One region of the Brevundimonas sp. FV1ye7S genome, then DNA from elsewhere that is predicted to be linked to it. Evidence: riboswitches for the same ligand, from Rfam matches in the RefSeq annotation. Region 1 holds a riboswitch; the other holds the start of a gene.
The links. A riboswitch is a leader RNA that binds a small molecule or an ion and turns the genes downstream of it on or off. The one in region 1 is predicted to bind glycine.
Positions count from the first base shown of each region.

Region 2: linked by a shared signal. The riboswitch ahead of ACW18C_RS05725 (TonB-dependent receptor domain-containing protein) and the one ahead of gcvT (glycine cleavage system aminomethyltransferase GcvT) in region 1 are both predicted to bind glycine.

Region 1 covers NZ_CM178726.1:2,362,143-2,368,393, forward strand. The annotation lists gene pncA (bifunctional nicotinamidase/pyrazinamidase) at 1-6, opposite strand, end outside; gene ACW18C_RS11595 (class 1 fructose-bisphosphatase) at 6-977, opposite strand; glycine riboswitch at 1,145-1,243, shown strand; glycine riboswitch at 1,248-1,328, shown strand; gene gcvT (glycine cleavage system aminomethyltransferase GcvT) at 1,384-2,499, shown strand; gene gcvH (glycine cleavage system protein GcvH) at 2,510-2,875, shown strand; gene ACW18C_RS11610 (hypothetical protein) at 2,882-3,394, shown strand; gene gcvPA (aminomethyl-transferring glycine dehydrogenase subunit GcvPA) at 3,394-4,740, shown strand; gene ACW18C_RS11620 (hypothetical protein) at 4,737-5,222, shown strand; gene gcvPB (aminomethyl-transferring glycine dehydrogenase subunit GcvPB) at 5,219-6,251, shown strand, end outside.
Region 2 covers NZ_CM178726.1:1,197,885-1,204,135, reverse strand. The annotation lists gene ACW18C_RS05730 (S9 family peptidase) at 1-970, opposite strand, end outside; gene ACW18C_RS05725 (TonB-dependent receptor domain-containing protein) at 1,063-3,726, opposite strand; glycine riboswitch at 3,922-4,009, opposite strand; gene ACW18C_RS05720 (ABC transporter substrate-binding protein) at 4,216-5,343, opposite strand; gene ACW18C_RS05715 (response regulator transcription factor) at 5,400-6,062, shown strand; gene ACW18C_RS05710 (sensor histidine kinase) at 6,059-6,251, shown strand, end outside.

The DNA.
Region 1 (6,251 bases):
AAGCATCACACGCCCGCGTAGGCGTCGATCTCGTTGGCCGAACCCAGGGCGACGGGGATGCGCTGGTGCAGATGCTCGGGCTGGACGTCCAGGATGGGCTGCGTCCCGTCCGTCGTCGCCTTGCCCCCGGCCTGTTCGACCAGGAAGGCCATGGGATTGCCCTCGTACATCAGGCGCAGCTTGCCGGGCTTGTTCGGCTCGCGCTTGTCCCACGGGTAGAGGAAGACGCCGCCGCGCATCAGGATGCGGTGGACGTCGGCGACCATGGCTGCGACCCAGCGCATGTTGAAATTCTTGCCGCGCGGGCCTTCGTCGCCTTTCAGCAGGTCGCCGATGTAGGTCTGCACCGGCTCGGACCAGTGGCGCAGGTTCGACATGTTGATGGCGAACTCCTTGGTGTCCGGCGATATGGCGATGTCGTCGTGGGTCAGGATCCAGTCGCCGTCGTTCGACAGGGTGAAGCCCTTCACGCCCGCACCCGTGGTCAGGACCAGCATGGTCTGGGGACCGTACAGGGCATAGAGGGCCGCGACCTGATTGCGGCCCGGCTGCATGAAGTCGGCCTCGGTCGGCGTCGGCGTGGCGGACTTCAGCACCGAGACGATGGTCCCGACCATGGCGTTGATGTCGATGTTGGACGAGCCGTCCAGCGGGTCGAACAGGGCCAGATAGTCGCCGGTCGAATGGGAGGCCGGCTGGACCTCGTCCATCTCCTCGGAGGCGACGCCCGCGACGGCGGGACAGGCCAGGAGGGCGTCGGTCAGCATGTCGTTGGTCATGACGTCGAGCTTCTTCTGCTCCTCGTCCTGGACATTGATCTGGCCCGAGGCGCCCAGAGCCCCGGCCAGGGCGCCGCCGGCGACGACCTTGCTGATGTCGGCGCAGGTGGCGGCGACGACGGTCAGCACCGCTTTCAGACCCTCGGGCGCGTCGAGCGCGGCGATATGGGCGTCGAGACGGGTGCGGTCGGCGGTCATGCGGTCGGTCCGGTGCGGCTGAGGCGGTTCCCGTTCTTGGCGGGCCAACGGCACGAGGGCAAGGGCGACGCAACAACCGACGATGCGAACGGCGACAATGACGCCGCCGGACGGCCTCCGAAAGCCGCCGACGCTTGACTTGGGCCCGGAGTCGGTGGCTTAGGTCGGATGCTCTCGCGGGAGAGTTCGGGACCGGCAGGCTGCCCCCCGACGCCGAAGGCGCAACCGCCCCGGAAACGCTCAGGCAAACGGACCGCGACAGCATACGGACGCTGGAAAGTCGCTCTTGATGGGCGCGCCGACGGAGCAAGGTGGTCTGACCGCCGGAATCTCTCAGGCTTCAGGACAGCGGGGGCGCGAAGACGGCGGAGCTCCGCCACCAAACGCGACCGTGAAAGCCTGAACCATGACCGACCAAGCCCTGAAGACCACGCCCCTGAACGCCGCGCACCGCGCCTTGGGGGCCCGGATGGTGGGCTTCGGCGGCTATGACATGCCGGTCCAGTATGAGGGCGTCCTGGCCGAGCACCGCTGGACCCGCGAACACGCCGGCCTGTTCGACGTGTCGCACATGGGCCAGTGCAAGATCACCGGCGCCGACGCGACCGCCCAGTTCGAGCGGTTCGTGCCCGGCGACTATGAAATCCTGAAGGCCGGCAAGCAGAAATATTCGCTGCTGCTGAACAAGGACGGCGGGATCATCGACGACCTGATGGCCGGCCGCCCCGACCACGACGGCCTGTTCGTCGTCGTCAACGCCGGCAACAAGGACGAGGATTTCGCCTTCTGGGACGCGAACCTAGAAGGCGACGCCAAACTGACGGTGCTGGACCGCGCCCTGATCGCCATCCAGGGACCGGAAGCCGCCGAAGTCATGTCGGCGTACGAGCCGCTCCTGGCCGAGATGGGCTTCATGGAATGCGCCCGGCTGATGCTGTTCGGCGTCGACTGCTATGTCTCGCGTTCGGGCTATACCGGCGAGGACGGCTATGAGATCTCGGTGCCGGCGGACCAGGCCGAGCGCGTCTGGAACACCATACTGGAGGACGCCCGCGTCAAGCCGATCGGCCTGGGCGCCCGCGACAGCCTGCGCCTGGAAGCCGGCCTGCCGCTGCACGGCCATGACATCGACCCGACCACCAGCCCGGTCGAAGGCGCGCTGACCTTCGCCCTGTCCAAGTCGCGCAAGGAGCGCGCGGACTTCAGCGGCGCCGACCGGATCCTGAAAGAACTGACCGAGGGTCCGTCGCGAGTCCGCATCGGCCTGATCGTCAAGGAAGGCGCCCCGGCCCGCGAAGGCGCCGAGATCGCCGACGCTGACGGGAACGTCATCGGCAAGGTCACCTCGGGCGGCCCCTCCCCTACGCTGGGCAAGAACATCGCCATGGGCTTCGTGCCGCCGGCGTATGCCGCGCTGGGTACGGAGTTGAAGGTCGTCGTGCGCGGCAAGTCCGCCGCCGCCGAAGTCGTCGCCATGCCCTTCGTGGCGCAACGCTATTACCGCAAACCGAAGACCGTCTGAGGATCAGATCATGAAGTTCACCAAGGATCACGAGTGGGTCAGCCTGGACGGCGACATCGCCACCGTGGGCATCTCGAAGCACGCCGCCGACGCCCTGGGCGACGTGGTGTTCGTGGAAACGCCTGAGGTCGGCAAGACCGTCGCCAAGGGCGCCAGCTTCGCCGTGGTCGAAAGCGTCAAGGCCGCCTCCGACGTCTACGCCCCCGTCTCGGGCGAAGTGGTCGAGGCCAACGACGCCCTGTCGACCGCTCCGGAAACCGTCAACGCCGCCCCGGAAGGCGACGGCTGGTTCGCCAAGATCAAGGTGTCGGACGTCTCGGAACTGGACGCCCTGATGGACCAGGCCGCTTACGACGAGTTCCTGGCCAGCCTGTAAGCGCTAGTGTTCACCGTCTTCTTCCGCAACTCGACGACGACGCCGTCCCAGCCCGGTCTAGGCCAGCTGGTGCAGGCGGCGCTCGCCGAGGCGGGTGCGGAATGGACGGGCATGGAAGCAGAACTGCGCCTTACGGACGGCGCGGCCCTTTACCTGTTCGGCGAGGACCTGAACGACGGCATGCTGGCCGAGTATCCGATCCTCACCAATGCCGTGGCCGAGGCCCTCTACCGCATAGCGGACCGGACGAGCGCCTTCATCATGGCCGATGTCTTCGATCCCGTCGCGCTTCGCACCCATTCCAGCGTGGGTGAAGTGCGGGCTGCGGACATGAATGTCATAGGTCCCGATACGCTGGAAGGCCCGGAACAGCTTCATGCTGTACTGGCTGAACTCTCGCCTAATGCCGCGCAGCAAGAGGTTGCGGCTCCGCGTAGCATATTGCCGGCTCGCAGGACTGAACGGCCCCCTTCTCTACTCTCAAGACTATTTGACCTCCTCTTCGGAAAATCCGTCTGATGCGCTACCTCCCCCTGACGCCCGACGACCGCACGGCGATGCTCGCCGCCATCGGCGCGAAATCGATCGACGACCTGTTCGTGGACGTGCCCGAGGCGGCGCGACTGGACGGGCCGGTGGACCTGCCCCGCGTGGCCGGCGAGATGGAGGTCGAGCGCGCCCTGTCCGCCATGGCCGCCAAGAACGCGACGGCCGGCGCCGTGCCCTTCTTCTGCGGCGCAGGGGCCTACAAGCACCATGTCCCGGCGACGGTGGATCATGTGATCCAGCGGTCCGAGTTTCTGACCAGCTACACCCCCTACCAGCCGGAAATCGCCCAGGGCACCCTACAGTACCTGTACGAGTTCCAGACCCAGGTCGCGAACCTGACCGGCATGCCGGTGGCCAACGCCAGCCTCTATGACGGCTCGACCGCCATGGCCGAGGGCGTGCTGATGGCGACCCGCGTGACCCGCCGCAACAAGGCGGTGATCTCGGGCGGCGTGCACCCCCACTACGTCAAGGCGACCGAAACCGTGGTCCACGCCGTCGGCGTCGAGACCCAGGTCCTGGCCGCCGCCGTCGACGCCGAGGCCGCCGTGATTGACCAGATCGGTCCCGACACGGCTTGCGTCGTGGTCCAGACCCCGAACGTCTTCGGCACGGCGACGGATGTCACCAAGATCGCCGAGGCCGCCCACGCCGCCGGCGCCCTGCTGATCGTCGTAGTCACCGAGGCCGTGTCCATGGGCCTGCTGAAGTCGCCCGGCGAGATGGGCGCCGACATCGTCGCGGCCGAGGGCCAGTCGATCGGCAACGCCCTGAACTTCGGCGGCCCCTATGTCGGCCTGTTCGCCACCCGCGAGAAACTGCTGCGCCAGACGCCCGGTCGCTACTGCGGCGAGACCGTCGACGCCGACGGCCGCCGCGGCTTCGTCCTGACCCTGTCGACGCGCGAACAGCACATCCGCCGCGACAAGGCGACCTCGAACATCTGCACCAATTCCGGCCTGTGCACCCTGGCCTTCACCATCCACATGAGCCTGCTGGGCGAGACCGGCCTGCGCAAACTGGCCCTGCTGAACCACGAGAAGGCGCTGGCCACGCGCGACGCCCTGGCGGCCATCCCGGGCGTCCAGATCCTGACCTCGCGCTTCTTCAATGAGTTCGCGGTGCGTTTGCCGAAGAACGCCGCCGAAGTGGTGGATACGCTGGCGGCCCACCACGTGCTGGCGGGCGTGCCCTACAGCCGTCTGGCGCCGGATGCGGGCATGGACGACGTCCTGCTGGTCGCGGCGACGGAGACGACGCTGGATGCGGACATCCAGATTCTCGCCAAGTCCCTGACGAAAGTGCTGGCGGGATGATCCGCAACTTCACGCGAGATGATCTAACACAGCTTGCTAACAGGTTTGCCTACAACAAGCCTGACCCCGGGATCACTCGTTGTGATAGGCTCAATCGCGCCGACTTCTTGACGATCTGCCATTGGAAGGCGGAACGTCGCCACGACCTCTGCTTGAAGAATGCTACAGAAGACATTCAACGCATCACTGAAGCATCTTTTGCGTCTAAAGATCCACTGGTCCAAGTCTGTGCCCTTACCTCATTGCACGGTGTAGGAGTTCCTACAGCCACCGCGATCTTGCATTGGGGCTACCAAGAAGGACCCATCCTAGACTTCCGGGCATGGTGGACGGTTCATGGCCAAGTCAAGCGTGTATTTCGAGGTGCCGACTGGGTTCCGTTCCAAGCACGCATGTGGGCTGAAGCAGAATACTACAGCCTAAATATCCGACAACTCGACAAAGCCGTCTGGCAATTTAGCCTTGAGAACCAACCGACATGAGCACCATGAACACCGTCGGCCGCCCGACTACCCCCAACGCAGTCGAAACCAAACCCGCCACCCTGACCGGCGCGCGCGGCCTGTTGCAGGACGAGGCCCTGATCTTCGAGGGCGAGGGCTGGGGCAAGACCGGCGTCGACCTGCCGGAGCCGAAGACGGACGGCTCGGACCTCGGCGACCTGATCCGGCGCGACCCGATCGGCCTGCCGGGTCTGAGCGAACCCGAGACGATGCGCCACTATGTGCGCCTGTCGCAAAAGAACCACGCCATCGACCTGGCCATCTATCCGCTGGGGTCGTGCACGATGAAGCACAATCCCCGCCTGAACGAGAAGATGGCGCGCCTGCCGGGCTTCTCGGACATCCATCCGCTGCAGCCGATCTCGACGGTGCAGGGCGCGCTGGAGCTGATGGATACGCTGGCCCACTGGCTGAAGACCCTGACCGGCATGCCCGCCGTCGCCCTGTCGCCCAAGGCGGGCGCCCATGGCGAGCTGTGCGGTCTGATGGCCATCCGCGCCGCCCACGAGGCCTCGGGTCAGCATGAGAAGCGCCGCAAGGTTCTGGTGCCCACCAGCGCCCACGGCACCAACCCGGCCACCGCCGCCTTCGTCGGCTACACCGTCGTCGAGGTCGCCCAGACTGAGGACGGCCGCGTGGACGTCGCCGACCTGGCCGCCAAGCTGGGCGACGACGTCGCCGCCATCATGGTGACCAACCCCAACACCTGCGGCCTGTTCGAGCGCGACATCCTGGAGATCAGCCGGCTGACGCACGAAGCCGGCGCCTACTTCTACTGCGACGGCGCCAACTTCAACGCCATCGTCGGCCGGGTTCGTCCAGGCGATCTGGGCGTGGACGCCATGCACATCAACCTCCACAAGACCTTCTCGACGCCGCACGGCGGCGGCGGTCCGGGCGCGGGTCCGGTGGTCCTGTCGGAAGCCCTGGCGCCCTTCGCCCCGGCCCCCTGGGTCGTGCATGATGACAACGGCTATCGCCTGATCGAGCGCGAGGAGGACGAGGCGG
Region 2 (6,251 bases), 1.2 Mb from region 1:
CGCCGTCCGGCAGGCCGGGGACCACGCGCACCGCGCCCGTGGCGACATCCATGACCTTGAGCCGCGAGACGCCCGCCTCATTCACCGCATAGGCGACGAAGCTGCCGTCCGGCGCCAAGGCGTAGTCGCTGACATCCCATCGGCCTTCGGTGCTGACGGGGACGAAACAGCCCTGCCCGATCCGCCCCAGGCGCAGGAAGTCGGAATCCTTGTTCGACGTCGCCCAGACCGTGCCGTCCGCCGCATATCTGGGATCGACATAGGAGACCTGCGCCGCCGGATCGGTCAGGGGGGTCATGTGGCCGGACGCCAGGTCCAGCTCATAGACCACGGCGTTGTTGATCGACATCCGGTTCAGGACCAGGGCCCTGGTCCCATCCTTGGAGAAGTCGGCGATGTTCCAGCCGCCACCGGAGACTTGCGCGACCAGGCGGTCGCTAGATGGGTCGGCGGGATCGACGACATACAGGTCCATGTCGGCGCCGTTGCGGCGGGATGAGGCGTAGCCGACCCTCTTGCCGTCCCGGCTCCAGGCGCCGAACCAGTTGCGGCTCTTGCCGTCGGTGATGCGGGTCAGCCGACCGCCGGACAGTGTGTAGAGCTGATAGAATTCGTCGCCGCCATTGTCCTTCTGGACCAGCAGGGTCTGACCGGACGGCGACAGGGCGCCGGCCAGGATCGGCTCCGCCTCGAAACTGATCTGGGTTCGGGCGCCGTCAGGGCCGGTGACGAGATGAAGCTGATCGGTCGCCCCGAACCGGGTCTTGATCAGCATCGACCGATCGGCGGCGTTCCAGCCGAGGAAGGCGGCGCGGCGCGCCTGAAGATAGGGTTGGGTCGCGGCGACCAGATCGTCGGGCACCGCCGGCAGGCCATCCGCAACGATGGCGGCGGGCTTGGGCGCCTCAGCCAGGGCCGCAGGGGCGACGCTCAGGGCGAGCAGGAGGGCCATCGGCAGACGGGTAATCATGGAACAGACCGTGCGGTGTATGGGGAAGCAAAAGGGGGAGGTCGCCGGCTCCCTTGGAGGAGCAGAGCCGGCGACCGGGAGCGGGGACCGAACTAGAAGCGGTACCGCGCGCCAACCGTGACGTACCGACCGATGACGTCGTAGTACGGCGAGTAGAGCGACCCGACCGGCGGGTCCTTGTCGAACAGGTTGGTCGCGTTGGCGTAGAGCTCGACACCGTTCGCACCGTAGTGGGCCAGGTCAGCCGTCAGCCCCAGATCGACATAGGTGTAGGCGTCGATGTGGTTGTTCGAGATGGCCACGGTGCTGTTGTAGTCACCCGCCGAGATGTAGCGCGCGCGCAGGTTCGCGCCGAACACCTCGCCTTTCCAGCCGAGGCTGGCGTTGAGGCGCAGCTTGGGCACGCCCAGGCCGAACGAATAGCCCTGAGATTTGACGTATTCGATCTCGGTCATTCCGTCGTCAGTGGTCAGACTGTTCACCCAGGTGCCGACCAGACGCATCGTCACCCGGCCCGTCGCGCCCGGCACCCAAAGGTCGGCGTCCGAGGCATAGGAGGCCTCGGCATCAATCCCGTCCGTGTGATATTCGGCCAGGTTCACATAGGTGGACAGGGTGCGCACCAGATTGCCCGCCGTGTCACGTTCTACCTTGGTGCAGAGGTCGAGGTTGCCCTTGAAGCAGCGGGTGACCAGGTCCTGCGCCGCAATGGTCGTGATCACGTCATCGATCTTGATGTCGTAATAGTCCAGCGACAGATTGAGGCCGGGAATGGACGGCGGGGCATAGGTGACGCCCAGGGTCAGGGTGTCGGCCGTCTCCGGGCGAAGGTTGGGATTTCCGCCGCCGTTGTTCAGCACATAGACCAGGGCGCCTTTCTTGGCCGGGTCGTTGAGGTTGTTCCATCCGGTCGTGGTCGTCGTGAACAGTTCAGACAGGTTGGCCGAACGGATGTCGCGCGACTGGGTCACCCGGCCCCGGAAGCCCGGGAAGAACTCGTTCGTCGCCCCGACCTTCCACGACCAGATCGAACCGGTGGTGTCGTAGTCGGAGATACGCGCGGCGGCGTTGAACTGCAGGTCGTTCAGAACCGGCAGGTCGCGGACGACGGGAACCAGGATTTCGCCGAAAGCCTCCTTGACGCTGAACTCTCCGGACATGGCCGAGAAGCTGAAGGTCTTGAAGGCCTTCGCAGCATCCAATTCGCCGACGCGCTGGTCGGTCTGCTCCTTGCGGGCCTCAAGACCGACGGCAATCGAGACGTCGCCCGCCGGCAGGCTGAAGGGCTCGCCGCGCAGGCTGATCCCGGCCACGTCCAGCTTGGTCGTTGCGCGCTGCTGCGGGGCGCCGGTGACATAGTCGATGGCTTCCTGCGACGGGGCCCCGAGGCCGAACAGATTGATCGGCACGCAGCCGGAGTTGGCGTTGGTCAGGGTCACGCGGCAGACGGCCTGGCCGGTCGATGGATTGATGACGGAATCGACGGCGTTGGCGAACTGGGTCTTCAGCAGGAAGCCAGGCGTGTCGATGTTGTTCTCGAATTCACCGTGGCTGTAATAGGCGCCCCAGCGCCAGTTCTCGCCGAACTCGCCATCCACGGCCAGGGTCGCCTGGGTGGTCACCCGCTCGAAGTCGATCGTCGAATAGGACAGATCGGAGTTGAAACGACCGAAGGTGAAGGACGTCTGGCCGGCGGCCGCCATCTGCTGCTTGATCGTGGAAGACAGGAAGGCGTTGTCGATGCCGATGGTCAGGTCGCCGCGATCATGGTCGCCGAACCAGACATAGTTGTTCCACATGCGCGAATGACGGACATCAGCCGTGACCCGCAGCCTGTCGTTGATCTCGTAGACGGCGCTGGCCAGACCCGTGTAACGCCTCTGCGGCGTGACCAGCGGGCTCAGATCGTCGTTCGACGGACCTTCGCCGCCGATCGAATTCGTGCCGCTGACCGTGCCATAGTCGAACGGACGCAAGGAGCCGTCCGGGTTGAACACCATGCCGCGGTTCACACCCGACATGACCAGACCGCCATAGGCCGCGTTGGCGAAGCCCACGTCAGGCGTTATCGCGCCATTGACGGTCGCCCACCGTCCGATGTTCGGGCGCGAGGCCTTGGGGATGACGCCTTCGTTGTCGAGATATTCGCCGCCGACGACGAAATGGCCGCGACCGCCGGCGAAGTCCGTTCCCCAGGCGCCTTCGAACCGTTCCTGCTCGGCGTCGTCATAGGACGAGATGCCGTATTCGGCGCCCAGCTTGCCGCCGGTGAAATAGCGGTCGATGCCGATGTTGACGACGCCGGCCACGGCGCCCGATCCCCAGGCGGCGGAGGCGCCGCCGGTGACCACGTCGACGCTCTTGACCAGGACCGACGGCACCGCATTCAGGTCGTTCTCGCTCGACACCCGGCGTCCGTCGATCAGGACCAGGGTCCGGTTGATGCCCAGCCCCCGCAGGTCCACCGGCGCATTGCCCGCGCCGGTGTTGGTGCCGGTCGTCTGGGCCGAGGTGGTGGCGCGGAACTGGGGCATGTCGTTCAGCGCGGCCGCGATATTGGGGCGCGCGCCCACCGACAGATCCTCAGCGGTCAGGTGGATGGTCGGCGTCGGCGCTTCGAAGCCGGCGCGATCAATGCGCGAGGCGGTGACGACGATATCGTCGACCGCGGCGGTTTCCGGAGAGCCCTCCGTCTCCTGGGCTTGGACCGCCGTGGCGCAGGCCAGCAGGGCGATGGCGCTGCAATAATGGGTCAAGTGACGATTAAGACGAGACAAAGCGAGATTCCTCATGGCGACGACGCCCCTCCCCAGGGATGCCCAATGCGACTGACGCTCTTCGGCGTCCGTTCGCCCCCGCTGTCATTGGGCCTGAGAGTTTCGGGTCGTCGCCGACCCTTTCTCCTTCGGCGAGACCGCATCCCCCGGATCCGGCCTTCTCTCCAGCGTTCCTTCAGCAAGACGGTCCGTTTGCCTGAGCGTTTCCGGGGCGGTTGCGCCTTCGGCGTCGGCCGGAGCCGATCTCTCCCGCCTTGCTGAGGTGAGTAAGATCAACCCAGACTGCCCTGTCAAATCGACAAATACGGCAGTTATTTTGCGCTCAAAACAAAATACATGGTTTTATCGTGCTGTCACAAACCAGACGGACCAGATCAAGACCCCATGTTGCAAGCGACGGGCGTCCGCATGACGGCGTCGTGACAGAAAGGGAGGCTTCGGACTTAATGGACTTATCCACAGGAACGGTCAGGGCGCAGCCGGATCCGCCGGCGCTCTGACGCCGTGACGCATCGCTTCCCTCCACCGGGTGAGCAGAGTCGCGCGACGCGCCTGATCCAGATTGGCCAGCAGGGCGGGTCCCACCCGAACCGGCCGAACGCCAGGCGCGCCGGGACGGACAGGCGCATCGACATCGTCGCGGACCGGTCGAACGCCCAGGGCTCCGATCACCCGCTGGCCTTCACGCGACAGAAGGAAGTCCAGAAACAGCCGCGCCGCATTCGGGTGGGCGGCGTTGCGCGGGATGAAGGCCACGCGTGAAACGGACAGATGATAGTCCTCAGGCGTGATCAATCCGATCTCCGGCGCGCGCGCGACCCATGACGCGCCGTACGACTGGTTCATATTATAGGCGAACGCCATCCGCCCATCGGCGATTTGGCTCATCATTCTCCGCCCGGAGGTGTCCAGCCGCGGACGCTGCGTGCCCAGCGCCTCCATCAACGACCAGGCTTCAGGATAGATCTGCACGTCCGCCGAAAGCTGCATCAGGGCCACGCCGCTCCGTTCGGCGTCATAGAGGGTGACACGACCGTCAAAGACCTCGGGGCGGGTCTTGAGCAGCCGAAGCAGATCCGCATGACTGCGGGGCACGACATCGGCCGTGAGTCGGCGTCGATTATAGGCGAACACGATCGGCTCGGCCGTCAGGCCATAGCCCTGGTCGCGCCATACCGAACCGTCCGGCATGGCCGCACGATGCGGCGACCGGTAGGCTTGAGCATAGCCGTCGTTGATCAGCTTGACCTGCACGTCCATCGCCGTGCTCCAGACCAGGTCCGGCCCCTCCTGGCCCGCAGCTGCGAGCCCCCGAACCTCCTCGGCGATCCGAGTGGAGTTTTTGTCATCCAGACGTACCCTGATCTCAGGCCAGCGACGACGAAAGGCCTCCAGCACCGGCCCCATCAAACTGGTGTTGGTGAGGATGTGAAGCGCCCCCTCGCGGCGGGCCAGCCAACGCACCCGCGGCGCCGTGCCCGCGCCCTCAGGCTCCGACGAACAACCGGCGGCGCTCAACACCGCCGCCCCTCCCGCCAGCCCGCCCGCCAGCCCCCCCGCCAGGCCTACGAGCAGATCTCGCCGATCCGGCTTCACCGGCCCCGCTTTCTGGTTATTGTGTCATCCATGATCCGTCGCCCCATCGCCTCGCCATGAGAATACTCGTTGTCGAAGATGACAAGGCGCTACGGCATTCGCTCGAAGCCACTCTGCATGAGGCAGGTTTCGAGGCGAGATGCATCGACAGCGGCGAACAGGCCTTACGCCTCGAAAGCTCAGAGGTCTTCGACGCCGCCATCCTGGACATCGGCCTTCCCGACATCGACGGCTTCGAAGTGCTGAGAACCCTGAGGCTGCAGGGATCATCGACCCCGGTTCTCATGCTGACGGCGCGTGACGCCCTCAGCGACCGGGTCGCGGGCCTTGACCTCGGGGCCGACGACTATCTGGTCAAGCCGTTCGCCCCCTCGGAGTTGGTCGCACGTCTCCGCGCCATCGTGCGCCGACGCCAGGGACAGGCCGCCGGCGCGGTCGTGGTCGGAACCCTCTTCTGCGACTGGCGCACCGGGCGCGCCCACGTCAACGACCGCGACCTCGCCCTGCGCCCCCGCGAATGGGCGGCCCTGCGCGTCCTGGCGTCCCGACCTGGACAGGTGGTGGACCGCGACCTGCTGGCCGCCGAGGTCTTTCCTCAGGACGAGGCGCCGTCGCTCAATGCGCTGGAAATTCACGTCGGCCGTTTGCGACGCAAGCTTCAGCCGGATGGACCGGCCGTGACCAATATCCGTGGCCGCGGGTATCGCCTCGATCCATGAGCCTCGCCCGGCCTGCCCGTTCCCACAGCCTGGTCACACGTCTGCTGATCGCACAGGTGGCCCCTTTGGCGCTCTTCGCGGTCGTCGTTCTGGCGGTCGGCGCCTGGACGGCCCAGCGGGTGGTGGCCAACAATGCGGACCGCCTGCTGGCCGGCGCGCTTCAGACCATCCGCGAGACGGTGTCGGTCG